3 regions of the Streptomyces sp. NPDC048584 genome follow, and region 3 is predicted to be linked to each of the others. Evidence: riboswitches for the same ligand, from Rfam matches in the RefSeq annotation. Region 3 holds a riboswitch; each other region holds the start of a gene.
The links. Region 3 has a riboswitch for cyclic di-AMP ahead of ACGFR9_RS14530 (transglycosylase family protein). Riboswitches for the same ligand answer to the same signal wherever they lie in the genome.

Region 1 (10,024 bases), on a different contig from region 3:
ACCGGAGGTAGTCACCCGTCGCCGGATCGGTCCGGGTCCCCGAGTAGTCGAAGGGCAGCCCAGGAGCGATCGCGGCGATCGCCCTCACCTCGCGGACCGTTGCCGGTTCGGCGAACAGCCACACCTTGTCCTCGACATTCTTCAGCAGTGCGCACAGCCGCATGGCCTGCCGAAACGCCTCGGCCGCGTCGGTGGTCCGCAGGACGGGGTATGCCTTCGAGTTGCCCATGGCCCGAACCGTCACACGCCCCGCCACGCTCCAGCCACCGATTTCTTACGCGCTGATGTCCTTCGCCGTGAACCGGGCCCACGCCGCCGAGCCGAACACGGCCGCGTAGAGGGCCTGGAGGCCGAGGTTCCTGGTCAGGTCGTCCCAGTAGACCGGTTCGCGCATCAGGTCGGCGAAGGACAGCCAGTAGTGGGAGAAGAGGTAGGGGTGCACGGCGTGCAACTGGGGGATCTGGTCGACGATCTGGACCGTGATCAGCAGTCCCACCGTGGTCGCCATCGCCGCGATGCCACTGTTGGTCAGCGTGGAGACGAACAGGCCGAGCGCCGCCACACCGATCAGTGACACGGCGACGACCAGGGCGATCAGCAGCGCTCTGGCCAGCCCCTCGGAGAAGCTGATCCGGGTGCCCGAGATGGTCGTGAGATCGCCGAGCGGGAACAGCAGCGCGCCGGTGATCAGCGCCGACACGGCGACCACGAGGGTGGCGACCAGACAGAACGTCATGACCGTCGCGTACTTGGTGAGCAGCAGCCGGGTCCGCCCGGCCGGGGCGACGAGCAGATAGCGCAGGGTGCCGGCGTTCGCCTCACCCGCGACGGCGTCGCCCGCCACGACCCCGATCGCCATGGGCAGGAAGAACGGCAGCGTGGCGGCGAGCGCGGTGAACACCAGGAAGAGGCCGTTGTTGGTGATCTGCGAGATGAACGCCGGGCCCCCGCCGCCCCCTCCCCCGGCCGACGACCCGTCACCCGTCTCGATCCGTACGGCGATCCCGACCAGGACCGGTACGGCCGCCAGCACCCCCAGCAGGGCGAGAGTGCGCCAGCGCCGGAAGGTGGTGAGCAGTTCGCTGCGGAACAGTCCGAGGGTCCACAGCGGACTCACCGCGCGCACCGCTTCAGCCCGCGACATCGAAGCCCTCCCCGGTCAGTGCCACGAACGCGTCCTCCAGCGAGGCCCGTTCGACCGCGAAGCCGCGCACCCGGACCCCCGCCGTCACCAGGGCCGCGTTCACCTCGGCGAGGTCACGCTCGGGCACCTCCCCGGTCACCCGCTCCCCGTCCGCCACGACATCGGCGACCCCCTGCTCCTTCAGCAGCCGGGCCGCGTCCGCCGGGTCCGGGGTGGTCACCACCAGCCGGCCCCGGGCGCCCGCGGCCAGGTCGGCGACCGGGCCCTGGGTGAGCAGCCGGCCCCGCGCCATCACGGCGGCGTGGGTGCACACCTGCTCGATCTCGTCGAGGAGGTGGGAGGAGAGGAAGACGGTGGTGCCGTCCGAGGCCAGTTCGCGCACGAGGCTGCGGATCTCGCGCATGCCCTGCGGGTCGAGACCGTTCGTGGGCTCGTCCAGGACGAGCAGCCGGCGCGGCTGGAGCAGGGCGGCCGCGAGACCGAGCCGCTGCTTCATGCCGAGGGAGTACGCCTTCGCCTTCTTGCCCCCGGCGGCCGTGAGGCCCACCCGCTCCAGCGCGGCCAGGACGCGGATACTCCGGGTGCGCGGGTCGGCGGTCGGGTCGGCGGCGTCGTAGCGCAGGAGGTTGTCGCGGCCGGAGAGGAAACCGTAGAGGGCCGGGCCCTCGATGAGGGCGCCGACGTGGGGCAGCACGGCGCGCGCGGAGCGCGGCATGGGGCGCCCGAGGACGTGCGCCGTGCCGGAGGTCGGCTCGATCAGGCCCATCAGCATGCGGATGGTGGTGGTCTTGCCGGAGCCGTTGGGGCCGAGGAAGCCGAAGACGCTGCCCGCCGGGACGGTCAGACACAGACCGTCGACGGCGAGCTGTCCGCCGCGGAAGCGCTTGGTGAGCGCGCGGGTGGTGATGACTGCCTCACCCGTGTGCTCCCCGTCCTGCTCACTGGCGGACGCCTCGCCCATCGGCTCCCTCGATCCCTGTAGGGCCTTGTAGGGCCTTGTCACTTACCCGCGTCGGCGGCCTTCACGAGCGCGTCCTTGGTGACCGTGCCCACGTAGACCTTGCCGTCCTCGGTGATCAGGGCGTTGACCAGGCGGGTGCTGAACACCGTGCCGGTGCCGAAGTCGCCCTTGACCTCGTCGCCGAGGGAGCCGAGGAAGCCGCCGAGGTCACCGCCGGGTCCGCCCGTCTCGCCGGTGGGCAGGCCGCCCTCGCCGCCGGTGTCGAAGACGGCGACGGAGTTCCAGCCCTCGCCGAGCATCTTCAGCCCGTCGAGCCCCTTGCCCAGGTCCTCTTCGGACTTCGGGCCCCGCTCCGGCTTCCCGGAGTGCTCCCGGCCCTTGGCCGGCGCGTCGTCCTCGGTCACCTTGGCGCCCTTGGGCGGGGTGAAGTCGAACGTCGACGCGGACGGCTTGTCGAAGCTCACCTGGGTGAAGCCGACGTCCACGACGGCCGCGCCCCCGCTGGACGGGGTGAGCGTGAACTTCAGCGGCATACCGGTCTTGTGGTCGACGGCGATGCTGATCGCGCCGACCGTGGAGCCGGACTGCCTCGGCTTGACGACCAGTTTGTAGGCGTCCCGGCCGGCCACCTGGGCGGTGCCGTCGACGGTCACCGACGTGGTGTCGTCGACCGACTTCAGCGCCTCCTCGGCGAAGTCCTTCGGGGTGGCCGGGGGCTGCTGCTCCCGGTCCTCGCCGGACGCGCCGACGGTGCCGTGGTAGACCTCGTTGGAGCCGCTGTCGTAGCCCCAGACGTCCTTGCCGTTGTGGATCAGGCTGTACTCGGCGGCGTTCTCCAGGAGCGACAGCTTCTGCCGGTCCGGGCCGTCGGCCGCGACGCGCAGCGTGTGCGTGCCGGAGGCCAGTTCGGTGAGCTTGGCGGACGGGTCGGCCGAGGAGCCGCCGTCGTCGCCGCGCCCCATGGCGCCGGACGTGAGGCTGTTCTCCAGGCCGCCGAGGTTCGGCAGTCCGAGGTCCGTGGTGATCTTCACGGTGCCGGACAGCCGCTCGACGTCCGACTGCGCGATCTTCTCGATGAGCTGCGCGGCGGTGATCTCCGGCAGGTCGGGGTCGCCGGAGTCGGCGAGCGCGGGGACGAGCCCGATGGTCGCGGCCGCCACCCCCATCACGGTGACCGGGACGATGTACCGTGCGGCCCTCCGCCGCCCCGTGCGCGGCTCGTCGACGTCCCCCGCGGTCGTCATGTCGTCGGATTCGTACGGTGCCATGTGTGCCCTACCTCCGTGGTCGGCGGCGGCTTCCGTCTCGTGTGCTCGCACCGGTCCCACCCTGAGCCGCCATTCTCACCCGAATCAGTGAGAAGTGGTGTGGTCCGTCGTTGTCCATCTGACCAAATCCGGCAGGCTCAGTCGTCAGACCCCGGACGCAACTCCGTGTACTGCTGCGGTATGACACGGGGGACGGTTTCGTCCCCCGACCAGTAGGGGTCGGCAGGGAGATCGAGGCCCGCTCAGCCCGCGCGGTGCACCACGGCGTCGCACAGCTGCACGAGCGCGGTCTTCGCGGCGCACTCCCGCAGCGGGGCGAGCGCCGCGCGCGCCTCCTCGGCGTAGCGCACGGTGTCGCGGCGGGCCTGCTCGAGCGCGGGATGGGCGCGCAGCAGCCGCAGTGCCTCGGCGTGCCGGGTGTCGTCGGTGAGGTCGGAGTCCAGCAGCTCGCACAGGGCGATGTCCTCGGCCAGGTCCAGCCGGGCCGCCCGTTCGCGCAGCCGCAGCACAGGCAGGGTGGGGATGCCCTCGCGCAGGTCGGTGCCGGGGGTCTTGCCGGACTCGTGGGTGTCGGAGGCGATGTCCAGGACGTCGTCGGCGAGCTGGAACGCGACGCCGAGCCGCTCGCCGTACTGGGTGAGCACGTCCACGACCGTCTCGTCCGCGCCGGACATCATCGCGCCGAACCGGCAGGAGACGGCGACGAGGGAGCCGGTCTTGCCGCCGAGCACGTCCAGGTAGTGGTCGACCGGGTCGCGGCCGTCCTGCGGTCCCGCGGTCTCCAGGATCTGCCCGGTGACCAGCCGCTCGAACGCCTCCGCCTGTACCCGTACGGCCTCGGGGCCGAGGTCGGCCAGGATGTGCGAGGCGCGGGCGAAGAGGAAGTCGCCGGTGAGGACCGCGACGGAGTTGCCCCAGCGGGTGTTGGCGCTGTCGACGCCGCGCCGCACCTCGGCCTCGTCCATCACGTCGTCGTGGTACAGCGTGGCCAGATGGGTCAGCTCCACGACCACGGCCGACGGCACGACACCGGGCGCGTAGGGGTCGCCGAACTGGGCGGCGAGCATCACGAGCAGCGGACGGAACCGCTTGCCGCCGGCCCGCACCAGATGCTGGGCGGCCCCGGTGATGAAGGGCACCTCACTCTTGGTGGCCTCGAACAGCCCCTCCTCGACAGCCGTCATCCCGGCCTGGACATCGGCTTCCAGAGCCTGGTCCCGCACGCTCAGCCCGAACGGCCCGACGACGGTCACGAGGGGTCTCCTGTCTGCTGGTGTCCACTGGCGGTTATACGGAATGTCGATAGGTCGCTGCCCTCACTCAAGTCAGCGTATCCGGTCATGTTTCGATCACCGCCAGCGCCCGACGTTACGGGCAGGGCGACAGGGGATCAGGAGCGGAGTGTTTTTGATCAGGTGATCACAAGGGGCATTCCCCGACATTCCCGTATGTACCGATCCACTCCTCGACCCGACTCTCGACCCGGCCCGCGACCCGCCTTCCGTCACGCGGACCATCCTGCCCGCCCTCGCGTCCGATTTGCCGCACATACAGAGCGAATTCCCTTTGGCGAGTAATGCGCTCACAGGTGAGGCACAGTGAAGTGGCTCACGCGCGAACCCGTACCCCCGCCACGGTCCGCGACACCCGTTTCCCCCGCCCCCGCAACCGAGTTGACCCTTGGCACTCGCAAAGGATCAAGCATCCCAAAAACCCCATCGCAAGATCAAACGACCTCATCCATGAGATCCGCACTTGTTCCCGACATGTGCTCTCGCATACGTTCCGGGCCTGCCGGGTGGACGCCTGATCCTGCCGCCGCCCGCATCACACCCAACGACATCCCAGACGGCAGGAGTGGGGGACCCAGGTAAGTCGCCGGGCCGGTCATGTGCCGGAACGGCTAGGGGTGAAGCCATGCCCGCAGGGGCACGGCCGGGCACTCTCCCGCCCGAACCCGACAGCTCACCTCGCAGGCGTAGGAGAGGAACCCAGTCATGCCCGCTTCCGCTCGTCACCGGCGTCTCGTCCGCTCCCTCGCCGTCGCCGGCACCGGCGTCGCCGTGGTCGCCCTGCCGCTGTTCGGTGCCACCGCCGCCTCCGCGGCCACCACCGGAACGACCACGACCGCCGCCTCCGCCACGGCCTACCCGGACAACCTCGACGGCTGGATCCGCGAGTCGCTGTCGGTCATGGCGCAGAACGGCATCCCGGGCAGCTACGAGAGCATCCACCGCAACATCATGCGCGAGTCCTCCGGCAACCCGTTCGCCATCAACAACTGGGACTCCAACGCCGCCGCCGGCACCCCGTCGAAGGGTCTGCTGCAGGTCATCGACCCGACCTTCGCGGCCTACCACGTGGCCGGCACCGCCTTCGACCCGTACGACCCGGTCGCGAACATCACGGCGGCCTGCAACTACGCGGCCGACCGCTACGGCTCCATCGACAACGTCTTCGGCGCGTACTGAGCCACCCGCTGACGGGCGAGCACCCCCGCGCCGCCGAACAGTCGCTCGAGGACGACGGCCACGCCGTCGTCCTCGTTCGACGTGGTGATCTCGTCCGCGACCGCCTTCAGTTCGGGATGCGCGTCGGCCATGGCGACACCATGGGCCGCCCAGTCGAACATGGGGATGTCGTTCGGCATGTCGCCGAAGGCGATGGTCCGCTCCGGGCCCACCCCCAGTTCCCCGGCGGCCAGCGCGAGCCCGGTCGCCTTGGTCACCCCGCACGGCTGGAGCTCCACCGTGCCGGGGCCGGACATGGTGACCGTGGCCAGTGAGCCCACCACCGCCCGGGCCGCCGCCGCCAGTTCGTCGTCCGACAGCTCCGGATGGCGCAGCAGCACCTTGCTGATCGGCCGGTCCCACAGCTCCCGGCGCCGCTCGACCCGCACCGCGGGCAGGGTCGGGTGCGGCATCAGATAGCCGGGCTCGATCAGCGTCAGCCCGTCGACCCCGTCCTGGTCGACCGCGGCGTACACCTCCCCCACCTCGGCCTCGATCTTGCCGAGGGCGGTCTCCGCCAGTTCCCGGTCCAGCGTGACCGACCACAGCAGCCGGTCCGCTGCGGCGTCGTACACCTGCGCGCCCTGGCCGCACACCGCGAGCCCCGTGGAGCCGAGGTCGTCCAGGAGCGCCCGCACTCTGGGGGCCGGCCGCCCCGTCACCACGAGGTGCCGCGCACCCGCCCGGCCCGCCCGCGCGAGCGCGGCGAGGGACCGGTCGGAGAGGGTGTCGTCGCCGCGCAGCAGCGTCCCGTCCAGGTCGGTGGCGATGAGTGAATATGCGGTGGGTGCGGCCATGATCAGAGAATACGGACAACACGACCGTCCGATTCACCGTGCCCGTATCCGCTCGCTTCGGTGCGATTCCCCTTCTCTCGATGCCGGTCGAGGAACGTTTCGGGCCTCTTTCCCCGATTGCCTCGAACATGGTCCGCTGTCTGTCCCTGCGACGACGCGGTCGGACGATCGACGCCGGTGTGTCCGCCCGGAGCGCCTCCCGTTCGCAGCCGGGACGCCCGGCGAACAGCGTGACGGTCCAGGAGGAAGTGCGGGTGCGCCACCACGCCGGCTCTGCCCAAGACCGCCGTCGCACCCGTAACGTGTGGCACGGCCACAGACACGTGGAGCACCTGCGCACACGAAAGCGAGGCAGCACCCGATGCCCCCCTTCGATGTACCCGAGGGCGATCCCTTCGGCCCGCACAACCTGCCGTACGGCGTGTTCTCGCCCCCCGGTTCGTCGGAGCGGACCGTGGGCGTCCGGCTCGGCGACCACGTCCTCGACGCCGGCGCCGCGGCACACGCCCTGGGCTCGCCGTACGCCTCCCTGCTCGCCCGTCCGAGCCTCGACCCACTGCTGGCGGCGGGCCGCACGGCCTGGTCGGACGTGCGGCGGGCGCTCACGGCGTGGGTGACCGTACCGGCGCACCGGGAGACCGTCGAACCCCTGTTCCACCCGCTGTCCGAGGTGACCCTGCACCTCCCCTTCGAGGTCGCGGACTACGTCGACTTCTACGCCTCGGAGAACCACGCCCGGAACGTCGGCCAGATCTTCCGCCCCGACGCCGCCGACTCCCTGACCCCCAACTGGAAGCATCTCCCGATCGGTTACCACGGCCGCGCCGGCACCGTCGTGGTGTCCGGCACCGATGTCGTACGCCCCTCGGGCCAGCGCAAGGCGCCCACGGACGCCGCACCGGTGTTCGGGCCGTCCGTCCGGCTGGACATCGAGGCCGAGGTCGGCTTCGTGGTCGGCGCCCCGTCACGACTGGGCCGGCCGGTGCCGCTCGCCGACTTCCGCGACCACGTCTTCGGCCTCTGCCTCCTCAACGACTGGTCCGCGCGCGACGTCCAGGCCTGGGAGTACGTGCCCCTCGGCCCGTTCCTCGGCAAGTCCTTCACCACCTCGGTGTCGGCCTGGATCACCCCGCTGGACGCCCTGGACGCCGCCCGTGTCGCGCCGCCCGAGCGCACCCACGAACTGCTGCCCTACCTGGACGACACGGACGAGGAGCCCGGCGGCTACGACCTGCGGATCACCGTCACGGTCAACGGCCACACCGTCTCCGAGCCGCCCTTCTCCACCATGTACTGGACGGCCGCGCAGCAGCTCGCCCACATGACCGTCAACGGCGCCTCGCTGCGCACCGGCGACCTGTACGGCTCCGGCACGGTGAGCGGCCCCGCCGAACGGGAGCGCGGCTCGCTGCTCGAACTGACCTGGAACGGCCGTGACGCCCTCGAACTCCCCGACGGCAAGCGGACGTTCCTGGAGGACGGTGACGTGGTGACGCTGTCGGCCTGGGCGCCCGGACCGGACGGCGTCCGCGTGGGCCTCGGTGAGGTCACGGGACGGGTGGTCCCCGCGGTGTGACCCGTCAGGCCCTCACGGATCCTCGCCGACCCCTGACCCGCACCGCCCCGCGCCGTCATAATCGGAGTGGGGCGGTGTGCGCGTCCGTACCGCGCTCCCTCTGTACGCCCCCGCACCGTCGCACGCCCCGAAGCCGCCCTCTTCCGACAGGATCCGGAGCCCGTGGCATGACCGTCTGCCTGCTCCTGCTGAGCGTTGTCGCCGTGACGGCCGCCGTGCCCGTCCCCCGGACGCTGACCCGGGCCAAATGGCCGGAACGGGAGCCGGTGGTCGCGCTGTGGGTGTGGCAGTGCCTGGTCGCCACCGTCCTGCTGTGCTGTGTCACCGCTCTCGCCCTGGGTGCCGCCGCGGTCTTCGGCACCGTCCGCGCCCAGCTCTTCGCCCCGGCCCCGCCCGCCGTCACCGCCGCGTACAACCTGTCCGCCGCCTCGCCCTGGACCGTGGCCCTCACCCTGCTGCTCGCCTGCGGCGCCGCGTGGACGACCGCCATGCTCGGGCGTGAACTGGCCGAGGCCCGCCGTCGGCGCACCCGCGCCCGGGAGCAGCTGCGCGAACGCGCCCCGGACCTGCCGGCCGGCCTGCCCGAGGCCCGCGGTCCCCTGCTGGTGCTGGAGGACGAGTACCCCGACGCCTGGTGGATGCCGGGCAGCCCGCCCCAGCTGATCGTCACCACCGGCGCCCTGCAGCGCCTCACCGACCACCAACTGGACGCCGTCCTCACCCATGAGCGCGGCCACGCCCGCGCCCGACACGACTGGCTGCTCCACCTCTCCACCGCGCTGGCCACCGGCTTCCCGCGCATCCCCCTGTTCGCGCACTTCTGCGACCAGACCCACCGCCTGGTCGAGATGTCCGCCGACGACACGGCCTCCCGGCGCTGCGGCCACCTGACCACGGCCCTGGCCCTGATCGAGCTCAACCAGCACCGGGGCGTCCTCTCCTGCGCCTCCAGCCACCGACTCCTCGGCGAACGCGTCGACCGCCTCCTCGCACCTCCGCCTCGTCTCACCCGTCACCACCGCGCCCTGACGACGGCAGCGGCGGCCCTGGTCCCCCTGGTCCCCTTGCTGATCACTTTCGCGCCGGCCCTGACAGCGCTGCCGTAGCCCCCACAGGCAGCCACCCCGCTGCCACGTAGCCGCACGCGGCTGAGCCGCGTAGCCGCACGCGCCCCTCCCACATAGCCGCACGCGCCTCTGCCGCGTAGCCGCACGCGCCTCTGCCGCGTAGCTGCGGGCGGCCCTGCCGCGTAGCTGCGGGCAGTCGTGCCGCTGGGGCGGCACGGGTGGGCGCAGCGGCACCCCCTCCAGCGGGGCCAGCGCACACCCACCCCCGCCCAGCAACCACCCGGGGTGACGGCTGAGCAGGGGGACGGAGCGCGGCCCGGCGCAGGCGGGGTGCCGTCGCGCCCACCCGTGCCGCCCTGCGGCACGCCTGCCCGCGGATCGGCGGAGGCTGCCCGGAGCCGCGGGAACGCGGGGCGCGGAGGCGCGGGGGTGACGGGAGCGCGAATGGGCGGCAGGCGCGCGGGGAACGGAGGCGCGGGCGCGCCGAGGCGCGGAGGCGCCTGGGTGCGGGCACGCGGGCACGCCAAGGCGCCGGGGTGCGGGCACGCCGAGGCGCCGGGGTGCGGGCACGCCGAGGCGCCGGGGTGCGGGCACGCCGAGGCGCCGGGGTGCGGGCACGCCGAGGCGCCAGGGCGCGGGCGCGCCGAGGCGTGGGGGTGTCTACTCCCAGTCGTCGGGCTGGGGTTCCTCCTCCGGCCAGT
Region 2 (10,024 bases), on a different contig from region 3:
CAAACGCGGCGAGCTGCTCGCGGACATCGGCCTCACCCCCGTCGAGATCGCCGGACGGATCAGCGCGAGCCTCGCCGTCGGGGACCATCTCGCGAAACAGTCCCAGGACCCACAGGAGCACCAGGCATGACCACCGCGGAGTCGGCGCCGGCGCCGTCCGGAACCGGAGACTTCGACCTCGGCGCACTGCTGGCCGAACGCGGAGCCGAGCGCTACGAGCTGCACAGCCGGTATCTCAACCACCAGCTCCCGCGCATGCTGCACACCATCGGTTTCGACAAGGTCTACGAGCGTGCCGAGGGCGCCCACTTCTGGGACGCCGACGGCAACGACCACCTGGACATGCTCGCCGGGTTCGGGGTGATGGGCCTGGGCCGCCACCACCCCGTCGTCCGCAAGGCGCTGCACGACGTCCTGGACGCCTCCCTCGCCGACCTCACCCGCTTCGACTGCCAGCCCCTGCCCGGCCTGCTGGCCGAGCGGCTGCTCGCCCACAGCCCTCATCTGGACCGGGTGTTCTTCGGCAACAGTGGTACCGAGGCGGTCGAAGGCGCCCTGAAGTTCGCCCGGTTCGCGACCGGCCGACCGCGCGTCCTGTACTGCGAGCACGCCTTCCACGGGCTGACCACCGGTTCCCTCTCCGTCAACGGCGAGTCCGGCTTCCGGGACGGCTTCGCCCCGCTGCTGCCCGACACGGCCGTCCCCCTCGGCGACCTCGACGCGCTGGAGCGGGAGCTGCGCAAGCAGGACGTGGCCGCCCTGATCGTGGAGCCCATCCAGGGCAAGGGCGTGCACGAGTCCCCGCCCGGCTATCTGCGGGCCGCTCAGGAACTGCTGCACCGGCACAAGGCGCTGCTGATCGCCGACGAGGTGCAGACCGGCCTCGGCCGCACCGGCGACTTCTACGCCTACCAGCACGAGCAGGGCGTCGAACCCGATCTGGTGTGCGTCGCCAAGGCGCTCTCCGGCGGCTACGTACCGGTGGGAGCCACCCTCGGCAAGGACTGGATCTTCAAGAAGGTGTACTCCTCGATGGACCGGGTGCTGGTCCACTCGGCCAGCTTCGGGGCCAACGCCCAGGCCATGGCGGCGGGCCTCGCGGTGCTGTCGGTCATGGAGAACGAGGGGACCGTCGCCCACGCCCGGCGCACCGGCGATCTGCTGCGCACCCGGCTGGCCGCGCTGACCGACAGGTACGAGCTGCTCGCCGACGTCCGCGGCCGGGGCCTGATGATCGGCATCGAGTTCGGCCGGCCCCGCTCGCTGCGGCTGCGCCCCCGCTGGGCCATGCTCCAGGCCGCCCGCAAGGGACTCTTCGCGCAGATGGTGGTCGTACCGCTGCTCCAGCGGCACCGCATCCTCACCCAGGTGTCCGGTGATCACATGGAGGTGATCAAGCTGATTCCGCCGCTGGTCATCGACGAGGAGGACGTAGAGCGGTTCGTGGACGCCTTCACCGCGGTGATGGACGACGCGCACGACGGCGGACTGGTGTGGGAGTTCGGCAGGACACTGATGAAGCAGGCGGTCGCCCATCGCTGAACCCGCGCGATTTGCCACAGAGGCAAGAAATTTGCCCGCGAGGCAAATCCGGGGCTGAATGGAGGCATGAGCTCCTCCGACACAGGGCCGCCGGCCGAACCGGCCGACGCGCTCCCCGTGGTCGCGCCACAGCTGCGCGCCCTGCGGCGACGCGCCTCCCTCACCCTGGAGGCCGCCGCCCGGGAAGCCGGTCTGTCGCCGGCCCACCTCTCCCGGCTGGAGACCGGGCAGCGCCAGCCCTCGCTGCCGATGCTGCTCTCCCTCGCCCGCGTCTACGGTACGACGGTCTCCGACCTGCTCGGTGAGACGGCCGCCGACCGGGACCCCGTGGTACGCGCCGGTGACATGGAGTCCACGGAGGCCGGCGGCTGGACGTACTGGCAGGCGGGTGCCGCCGGACGCGGTATGCAGGCCCTGCGGGTCCGCGTGCCGCACGGCTCCCAGGGCGACATCGTGCGCGTCCACCCCGGCGAGGAATGGCTCTACGTCCTCAGGGGGCGGCTGCGGCTGCGCCTCGGAGACACCCTGCACCGCCTCGGGCCGGGGGACAGCGCGCACTTCGACTCGCTGACCCCGCACCGTATCGCCGCATCCGACCCCGACGGGGTCGAACTGCTGTTCGTCCACACCCTGCTGCAGAGTCCCACGGCCGCCCTGTGCCTGGGCCCGATCCACGGAGACACGACATGACCGGCCGTGACATGGAAGAGAAGTTCCCCCGGGCCCTGTGGGTGCGGCTGTTCGTCTACGTGGTCGTGGGGCACCTCTTCGCGGCCTTCATCTACTTCCTCTTCGAGGTGGCTCCGAAGAAGTGACCGGCCGCCCCGGCCCTCGTACCGGTCCCGGCCTCGGGCCGCGTATCAGTCGAGCAGGCGTTCGCGCAGCCGCTCCCGGGCCTCGGGGGTGAGTCCGAGCCCCTTCTCCAGATACGGCTCGACCCCGCCCCAGGTCTCCTCCACGGTCTCGAAGGCCGCCGACAGGTACTCCGCGCGCGCGTCGAACAGCGGACTGAGCAGCTCCATCACCTCGGGGGAGTAGGCCGAGGCCGAGCTGCCGCTGCGCCGCACCTTGTAGCGCCGGTGCTTCTCGTTGGACTTCAGATAGTCGGCGAGGATCGCGTCGCGCTCCACACCCACCGCCAGCAGCGTCACCGCCACCGACAGCCCCGCGCGGTCCTTGCCGGCCGCGCAGTGCATCAGCGCGGGCACGCTGTCCTCGGCGAGCGAGCGCAGCACACGGGAGTGCTCGGCGGTGCGCTCCTTGACGATCAGACGGTAGGAGCTGATCATCCGGTCCGCGCCCTTGCCGTCGTCGAGGATCGAGCGCAGCTGCTCCAGATCGCCGTCGCGGACCATCTTCCAGAACTCGGCGCCGTCGGCCGGGTCGCTCAGCGGCAGGTTCACATTGCGCACGCCCGGCAGCGCGACGTCCGGCCCTTCCAGCTTCTGGTCGGCCGCGTTGCGGAAGTCGAACACCGTGTGCAGTCCGAGCGAGGAGAGGAAGGCGGCGTCCTCGGCGGTCGCGTGGGCGAGATGCCCGCTGCGGAACAGCACCCCGTGGCGCACCCGCCGACCGTCGACGGTCGGCAGCCCGCCCACGTCGCGGAAGTTGCGTACTCCGGCCAGCTCGGGTTCGGTCGACGGCACCTGCTGCGTCACGAAGGACTCCTCCCACTCGCGGCGCCGTCGGCGGGCTCGCCGACGGGCACGCCTCGACGATACGACATGCCTGCCTGGGCCAATGAGTTGTCCACAGGCATTGCCCGGCCGCCCCCATATCCTCGATGATGTTGGTGTCTGATCGCATCTGTTCGGGTCTGTTGGAGGTTCGGGTGACGCAGGTCTCCCAAAACGGTCGTACATGGCTCCTGTCGGGGCCGGCCAGTGCTTACGCGCTGCATCTCACCGACCGTGACGAGCTGGTGCATCTGCACTGGGGTCCGAGGATCACGCTCGCCGACGCGGAGGCCCTCGCCGCCCGTCCGATGCCGGAGCACTGCTCCTTCGAGTCCCCGCTGGACGGGCGCGAGGAGTACCCGGTCGAGGGCGGCCCGCGCTTCACCCGGCCCGCCCTGTCCGTACGTACCGCCGAGGGACGGCGCGGCACCGAGTGGACCTTCGACGGCCACGAGAGCGACGACGGCGAACTGCGTCTGCGTTTTCGCGACGGCGACCTGGCCGTCACCCTGCACTACCGGATGCGCGACGACGTGATCGAACGCTGGGTGTCCCTGCGCAACCGGGGACCCGCCGTCGAACTCCTGCGCGCCGACTCCGCGACCTGGACCCTGCCCGAGCGCGAGCACTGGCGGCTGTCCCAGCTGCACGGCCGCTGGGCCGCCGAGTCCCGGCTGACCCGCGCCCCGCTCACCTACGGCGAGAAGGTCGTCGGCAGCCGCCGCGGCCACACCGGGCACCACCATCTGCCCTGGGTCGCGCTCGACACCGACGCCACCGAGGAGCGCGGCGAGGTCTACGGTTGCGCGCTGGGCTGGTCCGGGTCCTGGCGGATCGGCGTCGCCCAACTTCCCGACGCGCGCGTGCAGATCACCGGCGGCGCCGGACACGACGACTCCGGCCTGCTGATGCTGGGCACGGACGAGACGTACGTCACGCCGGTCTTCGCCGGACTGTGGAGCGACGGCGGCTTCGGCGGCGCCAGCCGTGCCTGGCACGCCTATCAGCGGACGTATGTGATCCCGGCCGCGGACCGGGACCGGCCGGTGCTGTTCAACTCGTGGGAGGCCACCCAGTTCGACATCGCGGAGGAGCAGCAGCGGGCCCTGGCCGAGCGGGCCGCCGCGATGGGCGTCGAGCTGTTCGTCGTCGACGACGGCTGGTTCGGGGCCCGTACGAGCGACCGGGCCGGGCTCGGCGACTGGACGCCCAACCCGGACCGCTTCCCGGGCGGACTGAAACCCCTTGCCGACCATGTGCACGGACTCGGGATGCAGTTCGGCATCTGGGTCGAGCCGGAGATGGTCAACCCCGACAGCGATCTCTACCGGGCGCACCCCGACTGGGTGCAGTTCCAGCAGGGCCGCCGGCGTACGGAGCTGCGCAACCAGCTGGTCCTCAACCTCGCGCGGGACGACGTCCGGGAGTACCTCTGGGAACAGCTCGACGGGCTGCTCTCCAGCGCTCCCGTGGACTATGTGAAATGGGACTTCAACCGGTCCTTCACCGACGCCGGCTGGCCGGACGACCCGTATCCGCAGCGGCTGTGGACGGACCATGTGCGCGGGCTGTACGCGCTCCTCGACCGGCTGCGGGCGGCCCATCCGGGCGTGGCCTTCGAGTCCTGCTCGGGCGGTGGCGGCCGGATCGACCTGGGCGTCCTCTCCCGTACCGACCAGGTATGGACCTCGGACAACACCGATCCGCTCGACCGGCTCGCCATCCAGCACGGCTTCAGCCAGGTCCACCCGGCCCGGGTGATGGCGGCCTGGGTCACCGACAGCCCGAACGTGATGCTCAACGGACGGGTCAGCTCGCTGCGGTTCCGGTTCGTCAGCGCCATGGCCGGGGTGCTCGGTGTCGGCGGCGACCTCACCCGGTGGACCGGGGAGGAGCTCGCCGAGGCGCGGGAGTGGGTCGGGCTCTACAAGGAGATCCGGCCGCTCGTCCAGCGTGGCGACCAGTACCGGCTGCGGCCCCCGGAGGGCGGGCTGAGCGCGGTGCAGTACGTCCTCGGCGACGAGACCGTCGTCCTCGCGTGTCTCCGGGCGCAGCACTACGGCGAACCCGCCCCGGCGCTCCGGCTGCGCGGCCTTGACCCGGAGGCGACGTACGAATGCCTCGAAACGGGTGAAACGCACCGAGGCGCCGTACTGCTGCACCACGGACTGCTCACCGGGCTGCGGGGGGATCTGGACGCCGCGGTGCTTCGCCTCCGCCGCCGGTGATCGACCGATTGGGGCGTTCTGTCCGGTTGGGTGGCTTTGATATAACGCGCCCCGAAAGGAGGGGGGATGGGGCGAGGGTGCGTGAGCATCGTCATATCCGTGACGATGTGTTGTCGCCATGCTCACGTAATTCCGTGGAGCGACAAGGGAATTCGTGAGGTAAAAGGAATCCCGGCTGACGCTGGGTGAGATCTTTTCCGTTGTTGGATCACGGAAAAACCCGTCCCCGGTGAACCCGCGCTTGTCCCTTCGCGTCCGGGTCGCTTACGTTCGCCACCGATCCGGACGGACGCCTAATCCTGCCGCCGCCCGGAGCCCCGCACACACATACCCGTGCACGGCAGGAACGGGGGACCCACAGGCAGGACCGCCTGTTCCGGTTCCCGGAACGGCTAGGGGTTAAGCCGCGCGGCAATGCGGCCGGGCATCTCCAGCCCGAACCCGACAGCTCACCTCGTAGGCGCCGGAGAGGAATTCGACATGCCCGCGAAGGGTAAGCACCGCCGTACCACGGCACAGCGTTTCACCCGTTCCATCGCCGTCGCCGTCGCCGGCACCGGTGGCGCCGCACTGGCCCTGCCGCTTCTCGGCGCGACCGGCGCGCACGCCGCCACCGAGGCGGCCGCCCCCGGAAAGGCCGTCCAGTCCCTTTCCGTGGTGAGCCGGCAGGCCACCGCCGAAAAGGGCGACGAGGCCCGCACGTACACCGTGAAGGCCGGCGACTACCTCGCGAAGATCGCCGCGACCGAGCACATCGACGGTGGCTGGAAGCAGCTTTACGCGGACAACCGCGAGGCCGTCGGCGCCGACCCGGCGCTCATCCACCCCGGTCTGAGGCTCTCCATCGACGGCGAGACCGCCAAGAGCACGCCGAAGCGGTCCTCTTCACCGGAGCAGTCCTCTCCGGCGCCGGCGAAGCCCGCCGCGCCGAAGGCCGCGAAGCCCGCCGCCAAGGCGGCCGAGCAGCCCGCCGAGCAGTCCTCCCCGGACACCACCGCGCAGAACGCGAACACCTCCGCCTACAGCTCCCCGGTGCCCGGCGCCGGCGGCCTCGGCACCGCCTACAAGGTGGCCGGCAGCATGTGGTCCAGCGGCTACCACACCGGTGTCGACTTCAGCGTCCCGACCGGCACCTCCCTGAAGGCCGTCGGCGCGGGCACCGTCGTCTCCGCCGGCTGGGGCGGCGCGTACGGCAACCAGGTCGTCGTCAAGCTGAACGACGGCTACTACGCCCAGTACGCCCACCTGTCCTCGCTGTCCGTCTCGGCCGGCCAGTCCGTCACCGCCGGCCAGCAGGTCGGCCTCTCCGGTGCGACCGGCAACGTGACCGGCCCGCACCTGCACTTCGAGATCCGCACCACCCCGAACTACGGCTCGGACGTGGACCCGGTCTCCTACCTCCGCTCCAAGGGCGTCTCCATCGGCTGACCCCCGCGGCACCCCTTCCTGACACGCGCGCCGAAGGCCGGACCCCGATCCACGGGGCCGGCCTTCGGCGTATTCCGGAATTGGCCAACATTTTGAGAGTGTCTTATCTCACCGCGCGTCAACCCTTCCTTACGGTCGCGTAGGTCACAATGGAAGGTGAATCATGAGCTCCCGTGGCAGACGATTCGAAGAGTGACAGCAGAGCAGTGATCGGGTCGTACGTGGCGGTGGGGGACAGCTTCACCGAGGGCGTCGGCGACCCCGGCCCCGACGGGGCGTTCGTCGGCTGGGCCGACCGGTTCGCCGTCCTTCTCGCGGACCTCCGGCCCGAAGGCGACTTCCAGTACACGAATCTCGCGGTGCGCGGAAAGCTACTGGACCAGATCATGGCGGACCAGCTGACGAGGGCGGTCGAACTCGCCCCCGATCTGGTCTCGTTCTGCGCGGGCGGCAACGACATCCTCCGTCCCGGCAGCGACCCGGACGAGGTGGCCGAGCGGTTCGAGCAGGCGATCGCCGCGCTCACGGCCGTATCGGGCACGGTGATGGTGACGACCGGGTTCGACACCCGTGGCGTACCCCTGCTGAAGCATCTGCGCGGCAAGATCGCGACGTACAACGGGCATGTGCGGGCCGTCGCCGACCGCTACGGCTGCCCGGTGCTCGACCTGTGGTCCCTCAGGAGCGTCCAGGACCGCAGGGCGTGGGACGCCGACCGGCTGCACCTGTCACCGGAGGGGCACACCCGCGTCGCACTGCGCGCGGGACAGGCCCTCGGCCTCAGGACCCCCGCGGACCCGGAGCAGCCCTGGCCGTCCCTGCCGCCCCGCGGCGTCCTGGAGATCCGGCGGGACGACGTCCACTGGGCCCGCGAGTACCTGGTGCCGTGGATCGGCCGCCGGCTGCGCGGGGAGTCCTCCGGCGACCATGTGATCGCCAAGGGGGCGCTGTCGCCGCACGCCATCAAGGAGCGGATCGCCTCGGTGGCGTGAGCACCCGCGCGGTAGCGTGGTGATCATGGAGAACTGGGGCCTGCGGCAGGCGGCCGCCACGGACGTGGAGGCGGTGGCCGAGCTGCGCGCCCTGGTCCTGCGGGCCGATCCGGAACGGCTCGGCCGCTACGACGCGCGGCGGGTACGGCAGCGGCTGCGCGACGGCTTCGACCCGGCCCACACGTGGGTGATCGAGACGGGCGGCGCCTTCGCCGGCTGTGTGGCGCTGCGTCCCGCCGGGGACTGCCACTGGCTGGAGCACTTCTATATGGCCCCGGACCGCCAGGGCGGCGGCATCGGGTCGGCCGTGCTGCGCCGACTGCTGGAGCGGTGCGACCGCGCCGCCACCGTCGTACGGCTGAACGTTGTGCGCGGCAGCCCCGCCCGCCGCCTCTACGAGCGGCACGGATTCACCGTACGGACGGAGGACCCGGTCGACGTGTTCATGACCCGCGAACCGTCCCGGCCGTACCCGGCACCGCGTTGTCGGTCCGGCCGCACATAATGGAATGTCTGACCGACTCCACCTGGAGGTACCGTGGCCGGTTCCCGTTCCCAGAGCTCCGGGCTGCGTGCCCTGCGGCCCGAAGCCTTCGGCGCGGACCCGAGCGGTGAGCGCATGGCCCGCATCCGCAGATCCCCGCACTTCAGGGACGGCGTGTTCCAGAACCCCGGCGGTACCGCCCGGATCCGCCCCTCGGGCTCGACGCGGGACCTCGCGAAGATCTACTTCGACAAGGACTCCCGCTCCCGGCGCGCACCCAAGGGCACCATCCCGGTGCACCCCACCACCCTCGCCGACATCTCCCGCCCGCCGGCGAGCGGGCTGCGGCTGACCTGGATGGGCCACTCCAGCGTGCTCGCGGAGATCGACGGACACCGGGTGCTCTTCGACCCCGTATGGGGTGAGCGCTGCTCGCCGTTCCCCTTCGCGGGCCCCAAGAGGCTGCACCCCGCCCCGCTGCCGCTGGCCGCCCTCGGCCCGGTCGACGTCGTGGTGATCTCCCACGACCACTACGACCACCTCGACCTGCCCACGATCAAGGCGCTGGCCGGCACGGACACGCTGTTCGCCGTGCCCCTCGGCGTCGGCGCGCACCTGGAGCGCTGGGGCGTGTCCCCCGGCAGGCTGCGCGAGCTGGACTGGCACGAGGCGACCAAGGTCGGCGGCCTCACCCTCACCGCCACCCCGGCCCGCCACTTCTGCGGCCGGGGCCTGCGCAACACCCAGCACACCCTGTGGGCCTCCTGGGCCGTCGCGGGCGAGAACCACCGGATCTACCACAGCGGCGACACCGGCTACTTCGACGGCTTCAAGGACATCGGCGCCGACCACGGCCCGTTCGACGCCACGATGATCCAGGTCGGCGCGTACTCGGACTTCTGGCCCGACATCCACATGACCCCCGAGGAAGGCGTCCGCGCCCACCTCGACCTCCAGTCCGGCGAGGCGACCGGCGTCCTCCTCCCCATCCACTGGGGCACCTTCAACCTGGCCCCGCACGCGTGGGCGGAGCCGGGGGAGTGGATGACGGACGCGGCGGCGGCCGTCGGCCAGACGGCGGCGTTCCCCCGCCCCGGCGAACCCTTCGAACCCACGGGTGAAGTCCCGACCACCCCCTGGTGGCGCCCCCTGACCTCCCCGGTCACACACCACTGGACCCCCACCGCGAAGCGGGGTGACGCCACCCCGGCCCCCGAGGAGACCCTCGACCTGGCCGGCGACCGCTGACGCGGGAGCCACGGAGACCGCCGTACCGAGGGGAACCGGACAGTCTCTTCGAGGGCCGGAAACCGGGGTGCGGCGGGCTTCCCCGTCGTGTGACGATCATGCCGGTGTGCCGGGGCCTCCGGCACACCGGTCGTGTGACCACACCCTTGGGGGAGCTATGCGTCTGTTGTCCGCCGGACGTCTGATCCGACTCAGATCCGGTGCCGCCGTGGCGGTGGCGGCCGGTCTGGTGACGGCCGGTCTCGCCGCGCCCGCGTTCGCCGCCGACGACCCGCCGCAGACCGATCAGCTGTGGATCAATTCGCCGTACGAGCAGACGCTGCCGACCGCCACCGACGGTGGTCAGCCGCAGTCCCGCACCCTCGGCATCGGCCTCTACCACGACAACGAGAACTTCACGGTGACCGACGGCCGGCTCGTCGTCGA
Region 3 (10,024 bases):
GGCCCTGGAGACCCTCGTCCTCCACCTGCTCGCCAAGGACCCCCAGCACCGCCCGGACTCCGCGCAGGAGGTCTACGAACACCTGGAGCGGCTGCTCCCCGCGCGGGGCACCCCCACCGGCGCGCCCCTCGACCCCACCCGCCCCTTCCTGCGCCCCCACGCCCCCTGGCCGGACCGCGCCCGCACCCCGGCGCCCCAGCCGGCCCCCGCCGCGCCGCCCGCGCCCGCGGCGGGCAAGGCCGACGTCGCCGCCGCCGTGGACGAGGTGAAGCGCCTCCTCGGCGAGGGCCGCATCACCCAGGCCGTCGACATCCTCGGCTCGATCCTGCCCGTCGCCGCCGACCAGCACGGCGAGCACTCCCCGGTTGTGCGCACCCTGCGCAAGCAGTACGCGGCCACCCTCCTCGACGACGGCCAGTACCGGCGCGCCCTGCCCGAACTGCGCCGCCTCGCCGACGAACGGGCCGCCGAGGCGGGCCAGGCCGACCCGCAGTCCCTGCGCTACCGCTACGAGGCCGCCCAGTGCCTGGAGCAGCTCGGCGAACCGGCGGCCGCGCTCGCCGAGTACCGGTCGCTGCTGGCGTACTACGAGAACCAGTACGTCGCCGCCGGCGACCCGCAGCTCGCCCACGACGTCCGCCGCCGCATCGGCCATCTGCTGCTCGCCCTCGGCGACCGGGCCGGGGCCCACGACACGCTGGTACGGCTCCTGCACGACGTGGAACGCGTCCACGGACCCGGTCACCCGCTCGCCGCCGACATCCGGCGGACCCTGCAGTGGCTCGGACAGGTGCGCTGACGGCGGGCCGCCGCACCGGACGGCGCGGGAGCCGGTGCCGGAACTCCTTGTGAATCGTTGGTCGAATGGGTTGGCCAGAGCTTGGCCGATGCCTACCATCGATCACCGCAAGACTTTGTGCACCGCCGCACAAGCTCTCCTCAGGAGGTCTCCTTGCACCGCCGTCGTCGCACCGCGCTCCTCCTCACCGCCGCGATCGCCGCAGCGCCCCTCCTCACCGCCTGCGGCAACGACGCCCACCCCGGTGCGGCAGCCGTCGTCGGCGGTGAGCGGATCACCGTGTCGCAGCTGGAGAACCGGGTCGGCGAGGTCCGCGCGGCCCAGCGGGCTGCCGTACCCGACGACGCCCAGTACCAGCAGGCCATCGCCCGCACCGGCAGCCTCACCCGCGACACCCTGCACGGCATGGTCCTCGACCGGGTGCTGGAACGCGCCGCGCGGGACGCGGGCGTGACCGTCTCGGACCGCGAGGTGCAGCAGATGCGGACCGGCCTCGAGCAGCAGGCCGGCGGCGCGAAGGCGCTGGAGGCCGCGTGGCTGCAGCAGTACGGCATCCCGCCGCAGCGCCTCGACGACAACTTCCGCATCCAGATCCAGGCCCAGAAGCTCGCCCAGCAGCTCGGCACCGACACCAGCCGGCCGGAGTTCTGGCAGGCACTGTCCGAGGCGAGCAGGAAGCTCGACGTCGACCTCAACCCGCGCTACGGCGACTGGGACGTCGAGAAGAGCAGCCGGGTCGACGCGAAGACGCCGTGGGTACGGGACGTCACGGCGGCGGGGGCGCCGCAGACGCTCTGACCGTGGGACGCCGGTGACGTGGGCTAGTTTCGGAGTGTGAACGCAATCAGCCCCGAGGCCGCCGTCGGCCGAGTCGTCCTGCTCACCACCAGCCACCGGGTCGCGCCCGGACTGCTGTCCTGGCCGGCCTGGCAGGTCCTGCACGAGGCCGACAGGGTGCTGTGCGCGGACGGCGCGCATCCGCAGCTGCCGTATCTGCGGGAGGCGGGGATACCGGTCGAGGAGACCGCGCCGACCGCCGAGGAGATCGTCGACGCCTGCGCCGGCGGGCGGACCGTGGTCGTCGTCGCGACGGGGGAGGGCGAGCCGGCCCTCACCGACGGGCTGGCGCGGCTGGCCGGGTCCGGCAGGGTGCGGATGCCCGAGCTGGAGCTGCTCCCCGCCTCCTACGATCTGCCCGGCGCGCGGCTGCTCGACCTCGTGCAGGTCATGGACCGTATCCGCGTGGAGTGCCCGTGGTCGTCCCGGCAGACCCATGCGGGCCTCGCGAAGTACGGCATCGAGGAGGCGTACGAGCTCGTCGAGGCGATCGAGGAGGGGGACCGGGGGGAGCTGCGGGAGGAGCTGGGGGACGTGCTGCTCCAGGTCGTGTTCCACGCGCGGATCGCGGAGGAGCACACGGAGGAGCCGTTCTCCGTCGATGACGTGGCGGGCGGGATCGTGGCGAAGCTGATCCATCGGCATCCGCATGTCTTCGGCGACGAGACGGCCGAGACCCCCGAGGACGTCAAGGAACACTGGCTGCGCACCAAGGCGATCGAGAAGCGGCGCGAGTCCGTGACCGACGGCGTCCCCCTCGGCCAGCCCGCCCTCGCCCTCGCCGCGAAACTGGCGTCCCGCGTCCGCACCGCCGGTCTCTCCGTCCCCCTCCCCACGGGCGAGGGCATCGGCTACGAGCTGCTGCGGCTGGCGGCGCGGGCGGAGGCGGAGGGGGTCGATCCGGAGGCGGCGCTGCGGGCGGCGGCCCGGGCCTACCGCGACACGATCCGCTCCGCGGAGGGGCTGAGGGGGTGAGCCGAGGGGGTTTCGCCCCCGCCGCCCCTTCCCGTCCCTGGGGGCTCCGCCCCCGGACCCCCTTCGCGCAGTTCCCCGCGCCCCTGAAGGGGGCCGAGCCCCTTATAGGGTCGCCGCATGTCCGAGCAGCCCCCCGCCCCCGAACTCTTCACCTGGGAGTTCGCCGCCGATCCCTACCCCGCCTACGCCTGGCTCCGTACGCACGCGCCCGTGCGGAAGACCCGGTTGCCCAGCGGGGTCGAGGCGTGGCTGGTGACGCGGTACGCCGATGCCAAGCAGGCCCTCGCCGACGGGCGGCTGTCCAAGAACCCCGCGCATCACGACGAGCCCGCGCACGCCAAGGGCAAGACCGGCATCCCCGGTGAGCGCCAGGCCGATCTGATGACGCATCTGCTCAACATCGACCCCCCGGACCACACCCGCCTGCGCCGGCTGGTGAGCAAGGCGTTCACCCCGCGCCGGGTCGCCGAGTTCGCCCCGCGAGTGCAGGAGCTCGCCGACGACCTCATCGACCGCTTCGCGGACAGCGGCTCCGCCGACCTGATCCACGACTTCGCCTTCCCCCTCCCCATCTACGCCATCTGCGACCTGCTCGGCGTCCCCCGCGAGGACCAGGACGACTTCCGGGACTGGGCCGGCATGATGATCCGTCACGGCGCGGGCCCGCGCGGCGGAGTCGCCCGGTCCGTGAAGAAGATGCGCGGCTATCTCGCCGAGCTAATCCACCGCAAGCGCGAGGCACTGCCCGCCGAGCCCGCCCCCGGCGAGGACCTGATCTCCGGCCTCATCCGCGCCTCCGACCACGGTGAGCACCTCACCGAGAACGAGGCCGCCGCCATGGCGTTCATCCTGCTGTTCGCCGGTTTCGAGACGACCGTCAACCTCATCGGCAACGGCACCTACGCCCTGCTCACCCACCCCGGCCAGCGCGAGCGCCTGCAACGGTCCCTCGACGCCGGGGAGCGCGGACTGCTGGAGACCGGGGTCGAGGAACTCCTGCGCTACGACGGTCCCGTGGAGCTCGCCACCTGGCGGTACACCACCGGGCCCGTCACCCTCGGCGGGCAGCGCATCGCGGCCGGCGACCCCGTCCTGGTCGTACTCGCCGCCGCCGACCGGGACCCGGAGCGGTTCGCCGACCCGGACGTGCTCGACCTCGGACGGCGCGACAACCAGCATCTGGGATACGGCCACGGCATCCATTACTGTCTGGGTGCCCCGCTGGCCCGCCTGGAGGGCCAGACCGCGCTCGCCACCCTGCTGACCCGGCTGCCGGACCTGCGGCTCGCGGCGCAACCCGCCGAACTGCGCTGGCGGGGCGGGCTCATCATGCGCGGACTGCGCACGCTCCCGGTGGAATTCACGCCTCCGCGAAAGTGACGGATCAAACGTCCTTTCCGTGCCCGGGGCGGGGTCAACTCAAACATGACACCCTCTCAACTCTGTGATCTTCACGTGATCTGTGCGGCATTAACTTGTGACAAGTGATCGAGTGCGGATACGTTCACCCATCAAGTGCGGTTGTCGGAGCTCCACTCCACACACCGCGCCGGTCATCGCTGTCTCGCGAAAGGTCATCCGTATGCTCTCCGGGAACGGTCGGCACCGCCGCCCCCGCCAGGCTCCGGCCCTCCTCGTCGCAGCCGGAGTGACCGGCTCCGCCATCGCCATCCCGCTCCTCGGCGCGGGCGCCGCCAGCGCGGCCGACGGCCTGAACTGGGACAAGGTGGCCGAGTGCGAGAGCGGCGGCTCCTGGAGCCAGAACTCGGGCAACGGCTATTACGGCGGCCTGCAGCTGACCCAGACGGACTGGGAGAAGTACGGCGGCCTGGACTACGCCTCCAGCCCCGACCAGGCCAGCCGCGGCCAGCAGATAGCCGTGGCCGAGAAGATCCTCGACGACCAGGGCGTCGGTGCCTGGCGCACCTGCGGGCTGCTCGCGGGCCTGGACAAGGACGCGCCGGCGGCCGACGTCGACACGGGCGTGGGCGACGACTCGGCATCGGGCGGGTCCGACTCGTCCGACTCCAGTGGATCGTCCTCTTCTTCCTCCCCTTCCCCTTCCTCCTCCCCGTCGTCGAGCGCGAGTACCGGGACGGGCCTCGACCTTCTGGGGGACGAGTCGGCTGATTCCGGCAAGTCAACCGAATCGGACAGCGGTAAGGGCAAGGAGACGGCCGGGACCCCCGACGCCTCCCCCTCCGCCTCGGCGGACGCCAAGGGCGGCAAGTCGGACAAGTCCCGGCAGAACGCCGACGCTTCGGCGAGCGACGGCACCGGCCGCCACCGCGGCGCCAGCGCCGACGAGGACAAGACGGAAGCGGAGCCGGCCGGCCGGCACGCCTCTGGCGGACTCAACGCCTGGGGCGGCACGGTCGCCGAGGCGCCCGCCGCGAGCGACGGGGGCGATTCCCCGTCCATCCCCGACTCCCTTGAGGTGGGCGGCGGATGGGGTGCGCTCTACGGGATGGACGACCATCTCGTCAGTGGCGTCGCATCAGGTCAGTAGCCTCCCGGTCGGGACGAACCGGCCGGAAAGCGACACCTGAAAACGCCTGGACGTGGCGGCAGTTGGCGTCACGGTTCGCGCCGAATGTCCGATTTAAAGGCTGTGAGAGATAGGTCTCAGAAGCCGTGATCGTCTTTGATATTCCGTGAATCCCGTGCCTACGGTCGTGACCGCTCGCCACCGCGGGCCCCGGCTGCCGCCACGCCGAATCCTGCCAGTGGCAGCACGGGAACAGTCGACGCGTCATGCGCCGTAGGCAGGAGCGGGGGACCCAAGGTAGGCGCCGGATCCGGGCAGTTGACGCCGGATACGGCTTGGGGTGAAGCCGCGTCCCGGGAGGGACGTGGCCGGGCAACTCAACCGGCCCGAACCCGACAGCTCACCTCGCAGGCGTCGGTGAGGGGATCCTCCATGCTGTTTACCGGTAAGGGCAAGCACCGCCGTCCGTCCAAGGCCACCCGCGCGATCGCCGTCGCCGGCATCGCCTCCGCCGCCGTCGCCGCCCCGCTGATGGCGGCCGGCAACGCCTCCGCCGCCACCGCCGCCGAGTGGGACACCGTCGCCCAGTGCGAGTCCGGCGGCAACTGGTCCATCAACACGGGCAACGGTTACTACGGCGGTCTGCAGTTCTCCGCCTCCACCTGGGCGGCCTACGGCGGCACGCAGTACGCGTCCACCGCCAACCAGGCGAGCAAGGCCCAGCAGATCGAGATCGCCGAGAAGGTCCTGGCGGGTCAGGGCAAGGGTGCCTGGCCGGTCTGCGGTGTGGGCCTGTCCAACGCCGGCTACTCCGGCGGCTCCTCCTCCAACGGCTCCTCGCAGGGCGGCGGCTCCACCGAGAGCCGTCAGACCGAGCAGAAGGCCTCCCGCTCCGCCGAGCGCCCGGCCGCCGAGAAGCAGGCCGAGCCCAAGGCCGCGCCGAAGGCCGAGAAGAAGACCGTCACCACCCCGACCGGCAAGAAGGTCGAGAAGGGCGACGGCGAGTACAAGGTCGTCAAGGGCGACAGCCTCAGCTCCATCGCCGCCGAGCACGACGTCAAGGGCGGCTGGGCCAAGCTCTTCGACCTGAACGACGACATCGTCGACGACGCCGACCTCATCTACCCGGGCCAGCAGCTGCACCTCAAGTAAGCGGCTCCCCCCATGGCTCCCCGCCCCGGTGCGTTCTCCCCCGTACGCACCGGGGCGGGGTCTTTTCGCGGCCGGTTTCCCGAAACCGCTTTGTTCCGTTCGGAAACAATTTACTCTCGGTTCTGTCCACGGGACGGGCGACCGGCTGGCCGATCGCCCGGAGCCGGTTAGGCTCGGTCTCGCAGGACCCCCTTGGGGGTCCCGCTCACCCGCGTCGCATTCATTGAAGGAGATGCTCGTGCCGTCCATCGACGTCGTCGTAGCCCGGGAAATCCTGGACTCCCGAGGCAACCCCACGGTCGAGGTCGAGGTAGGCCTCGACGACGGCAGCACGGGTCGTGCCGCCGTCCCGTCCGGTGCCTCCACCGGTGCCTTCGAGGCCATCGAACTGCGTGACGGTGACCCGAACCGCTACCTCGGCAAGGGTGTCGAGAAGGCCGTCCTCGCGGTCATCGAGCAGATCGGCCCGGAGCTCGTCGGCTACGACGCCACCGAGCAGCGGCTGATCGACCAGGCCATGTTCGACCTGGACGCCACCGACAACAAGGGCTCGCTCGGCGCCAACGCCATCCTCGGTGTCTCCCTCGCCGTCGCCCACGCCGCTTCCGAGGCCAGCGACCTGCCGCTCTTCCGCTACCTGGGCGGCCCCAACGCGCACCTGCTGCCGGTGCCGATGATGAACATCCTGAACGGCGGCTCGCACGCCGACTCCAACGTGGACATCCAGGAGTTCATGATCGCCCCGATCGGCGCGGAGTCCTTCTCCGAGGCCCTGCGCTGGGGCACCGAGGTCTACCACACCCTCAAGAAGGTGCTGAAGAGCAAGGGTCTGGCCACCGGCCTCGGCGATGAGGGCGGCTTCGCCCCCAACCTCGGCTCCAACCGTGAGGCCCTCGACCTCATCCTCGAGGCCGTCAAGGAGGCCGGCTACACCCCGGGCGAGCAGATCGCCCTGGCGCTCGACGTCGCCGCGTCCGAGTTCTACAAGGACGGCTCCTACACCTTCGAGGGCAAGGAGCGCTCCGCCGCCGAGATGACCGAGTACTACGCCGAGCTCGTCGAGGCGTACCCGCTCGTCTCCATCGAGGACCCGCTGTTCGAGGACGACTGGGACGGCTGGAAGGTCCTCACCGACAAGCTCGGTGACAAGGTCCAGATCGTCGGTGACGACCTGTTCGTCACCAACCCCGAGCGTCTCGCCCGCGGTATCGAGGAGGGCGCCGCCAACGCCCTGCTGGTCAAGGTCAACCAGATCGGCTCGCTGACCGAGACCCTGGACGCCGTGGAGCTGGCCCAGCGCAACGGCTTCAAGTGCATGATGTCGCACCGCTCCGGCGAGACCGAGGACGTCACCATCGCCGACCTGGCCGTCGCCACCAACTGCGGCCAGATCAAGACCGGCGCCCCGGCCCGCTCCGAGCGCGTCGCCAAGTACAACCAGCTGCTGCGCATCGAGGAGATCCTCGACGACGCGGCGGTGTACGCCGGCCGCTCGGCCTTCCCCCGGTTTCGCTCTGCGAACCAGTAGGCACAGCGCTCTGCGAACCAGTAGGCACAGCGCTCTGCGAACCAGTAGGCACAGCGCTCTGCGAACCAGTAGGCACAGCGTTCTGCGAACCAGTAGGCACAGCGTTCTGCGAACCAGTAGGCACAGCAGGGGCTGAGTCCGGGCCCCGTAAGAGGCAGCGTCGTACGTACGTCCCCGTACCCGGTCCCGTACCGTGTGCGGGGACGTACGCGCGTAGGACGGTGAACGAGAGGCGGGACCATGGCGGTCAAGGACCGGGACCGTTTCTCCACCGCGACCAGGATCCGGCTGATCGGTGAGCAGACCGCCGCCCGGGTCTACCGCTCGCAGACCAAACGCCAGGCCCGCCGCTCCCGGCTGACCGGCCGGGCGGCGCTGCTGGCCCTGGTGCTCTGCTCGCTGATCGTGGCCCTCGCCTATCCCATGCGGCAGTACGTCTCCCAGCGCGCGGACATCGCCGACCTCCGGCAGGAGCAGGACGAGGCCCGCCGACGGGTCGAACGGCTGCGGGACATGAAGGCGCGCTGGCAGGACGACGCCTACGCCGAGCAGGAGATCCGCCGCCGGCTGCACTACGTCCTGCCCGGCGAGACCGGCTACATCGTCATCGACCCGGGTACGGCGGAGCAGTCCCGCACCGATCTCGAGGCCGCCGACCGTCCCTGGTACGCGAACGTCTGGGACGGCGTCGACAAGGCCGACGCCGCCGCCCAGTGACCCTTGCAGAAAGCCGTAGAAAGACACGTATGGAAACTCCCGCCGGCCGCCCGGCCACCACCCCCCAAGGACAGCGCTCCGCGCTGACCTTGTTCGATCTGCCCACGACCCCCCGCACCGAGCCCACCGACGCGGACGTCGAGGCCTTCAAGCAGCAGCTCGGGCGGCCCCCGCGCGGGCTGCGCGCCATCGCGCACCGCTGCCCCTGCGGGCAGCCGGACGTCGTGGAGACCGCGCCGAGGCTGCCAGACGGCACCCCCTTCCCCACGCTGTACTACCTCACCTGCCCGAAGGCGAACTCCGCGATCGGGACGCTGGAGGCCAACGGCGTGATGAAGGAGATGACCGAGCGGCTGGCCGCCGACCCGGAACTGGCGGCCGCGTACCGTGCCGCGCACGAGGACTACATCCGGCGCCGCGACGAGATCGAGGAGCTGAAGAACTTCCCCAGCGCGGGCGGCATGCCGGACCGCGTGAAGTGCCTCCACGTCCTGGTCGCCCACTCGCTGGCCGCCGGACCCGGCGTCAACCCGCTGGGCGACGAGGCGCTGGCGATGCTGCCCGAGTGGTGGCGCAAGGGTGCCTGCGTGACACTGCCCGCGAAGGAGGAGGACCGATGACCCGGGTCGCCGCCGTCGACTGCGGTACGAACTCCATCCGGCTGCTGGTCGCCGACGCCGACCCGAGGACCGGTGAACTCACCGAGCTGGACCGCCGTATGACGATCGTACGGCTGGGTCAGGGCGTCGACCGGACGGGCCGGCTGGCGCCCGAGGCGCTGGAGCGGACCTTCGCCGCCTGCCGTGAGTACGCGGAGATCATCAAGGAGCACGGCGCGGAACGTCTGCGCTTCGTCGCCACCTCCGCCTCCCGCGACGCCGAGAACCGCGACGAGTTCGTGCGCGGGGTGCTGGACATCCTGGGCGTGGAGCCCGAGGTCATCACCGGTGACCAGGAGGCCGAGTTCTCGTTCACCGGCGCCACCAAGGAGCTGACCGGGCGGACCGATCTGCGCCGCCCCTTCCTCGTCGTGGACATCGGCGGCGGCTCGACCGAGTTCGTGGTGGGCGAGGACCGGGTGCGTGCCGCCCGCTCCGTGGACGTCGGATGCGTACGGATGACCGAGCGGCACCTGGTACGCGACGGGGCCGTGACGGACCCGCCCACCGAGGCGCAGATCGCGGCGATGCGCGCGGACATCGAGGCCGCCCTGGACCGGGCCGAGGAGACCGTCCCGCTGCGCGAGGCGCACACCCTGGTCGGCCTGGCCGGCTCGGTGACCACCGTGTCGGCGATCGCCCAGGACCTCCCCGCGTACGACTCCGAGGCCATCCACCACTCCCGCGTGAGCCGTACCCGCGTCCGGGACATCACCGACCACCTGCTGCGCTCCACCCACGCCGAACGCGCGACGATCCCCTCCATGCACCCGGGCCGCGTCGACGTGATCGGCGCGGGTGCCCTGGTCCTGCTGACGATCATGGAACGCGTCGGCGCGGAGGAGGTCGTGGTCTCGGAGCACGACATC

Region 1: linked by a shared signal. The riboswitch ahead of ACGFR9_RS30355 (transglycosylase SLT domain-containing protein) and the one ahead of ACGFR9_RS14530 (transglycosylase family protein) in region 3 are both predicted to bind cyclic di-AMP.
Region 2: linked by a shared signal. The riboswitch ahead of ACGFR9_RS00035 (peptidoglycan DD-metalloendopeptidase family protein) and the one ahead of ACGFR9_RS14530 (transglycosylase family protein) in region 3 are both predicted to bind cyclic di-AMP.

Annotation. Positions count from the first base shown of each region.
Region 1 is NZ_JBICWF010000017.1:6,786-16,809, forward strand. Features, by position in the region: gene ACGFR9_RS30330 (hypothetical protein) at 1-229, opposite strand, end outside; gene ACGFR9_RS30335 (ABC transporter permease) at 275-1,144, opposite strand; gene ACGFR9_RS30340 (ABC transporter ATP-binding protein) at 1,131-2,105, opposite strand; gene ACGFR9_RS30345 (outer membrane lipoprotein carrier protein LolA) at 2,144-3,373, opposite strand; gene ACGFR9_RS30350 (polyprenyl synthetase family protein) at 3,616-4,626, opposite strand; cyclic di-AMP (ydaO/yuaA leader) riboswitch at 5,201-5,365, shown strand; gene ACGFR9_RS30355 (transglycosylase SLT domain-containing protein) at 5,371-5,844, shown strand; gene ACGFR9_RS30360 (HAD family hydrolase) at 5,808-6,680, opposite strand; gene fahA (fumarylacetoacetase) at 7,042-8,256, shown strand; gene ACGFR9_RS30370 (M56 family metallopeptidase) at 8,424-9,362, shown strand; gene recQ (DNA helicase RecQ) at 9,984-10,024, opposite strand, start outside.
Region 2 is NZ_JBICWF010000001.1:2,417-12,440, reverse strand. Features, by position in the region: gene dxs (1-deoxy-D-xylulose-5-phosphate synthase) at 1-130, shown strand, start outside; gene ACGFR9_RS00060 (aspartate aminotransferase family protein) at 127-1,542, shown strand; gene ACGFR9_RS00055 (helix-turn-helix domain-containing protein) at 1,609-2,232, shown strand; gene ACGFR9_RS00050 (DUF6126 family protein) at 2,229-2,357, shown strand; gene ACGFR9_RS00045 (tyrosine-protein phosphatase) at 2,403-3,200, opposite strand; gene ACGFR9_RS00040 (alpha-galactosidase) at 3,374-5,446, shown strand; cyclic di-AMP (ydaO/yuaA leader) riboswitch at 5,765-5,922, shown strand; gene ACGFR9_RS00035 (peptidoglycan DD-metalloendopeptidase family protein) at 5,927-6,874, shown strand; gene ACGFR9_RS00030 (SGNH/GDSL hydrolase family protein) at 7,081-7,866, shown strand; gene ACGFR9_RS00025 (GNAT family N-acetyltransferase) at 7,892-8,371, shown strand; gene ACGFR9_RS00020 (MBL fold metallo-hydrolase) at 8,405-9,598, shown strand; gene ACGFR9_RS00015 (CARDB domain-containing protein) at 9,756-10,024, shown strand, end outside.
Region 3 is NZ_JBICWF010000005.1:400,771-410,794, forward strand. Features, by position in the region: gene ACGFR9_RS14505 (protein kinase) at 1-799, shown strand, start outside; gene ACGFR9_RS14510 (SurA N-terminal domain-containing protein) at 953-1,597, shown strand; gene ACGFR9_RS14515 (nucleoside triphosphate pyrophosphohydrolase) at 1,634-2,611, shown strand; gene ACGFR9_RS14520 (cytochrome P450) at 2,729-3,991, shown strand; gene ACGFR9_RS14525 (transglycosylase family protein) at 4,194-5,120, shown strand; cyclic di-AMP (ydaO/yuaA leader) riboswitch at 5,359-5,528, shown strand; gene ACGFR9_RS14530 (transglycosylase family protein) at 5,532-6,251, shown strand; gene eno (phosphopyruvate hydratase) at 6,490-7,779, shown strand; gene ACGFR9_RS14540 (septum formation initiator family protein) at 8,020-8,496, shown strand; gene ACGFR9_RS14545 (DUF501 domain-containing protein) at 8,526-9,116, shown strand; gene ACGFR9_RS14550 (exopolyphosphatase) at 9,113-10,024, shown strand, end outside.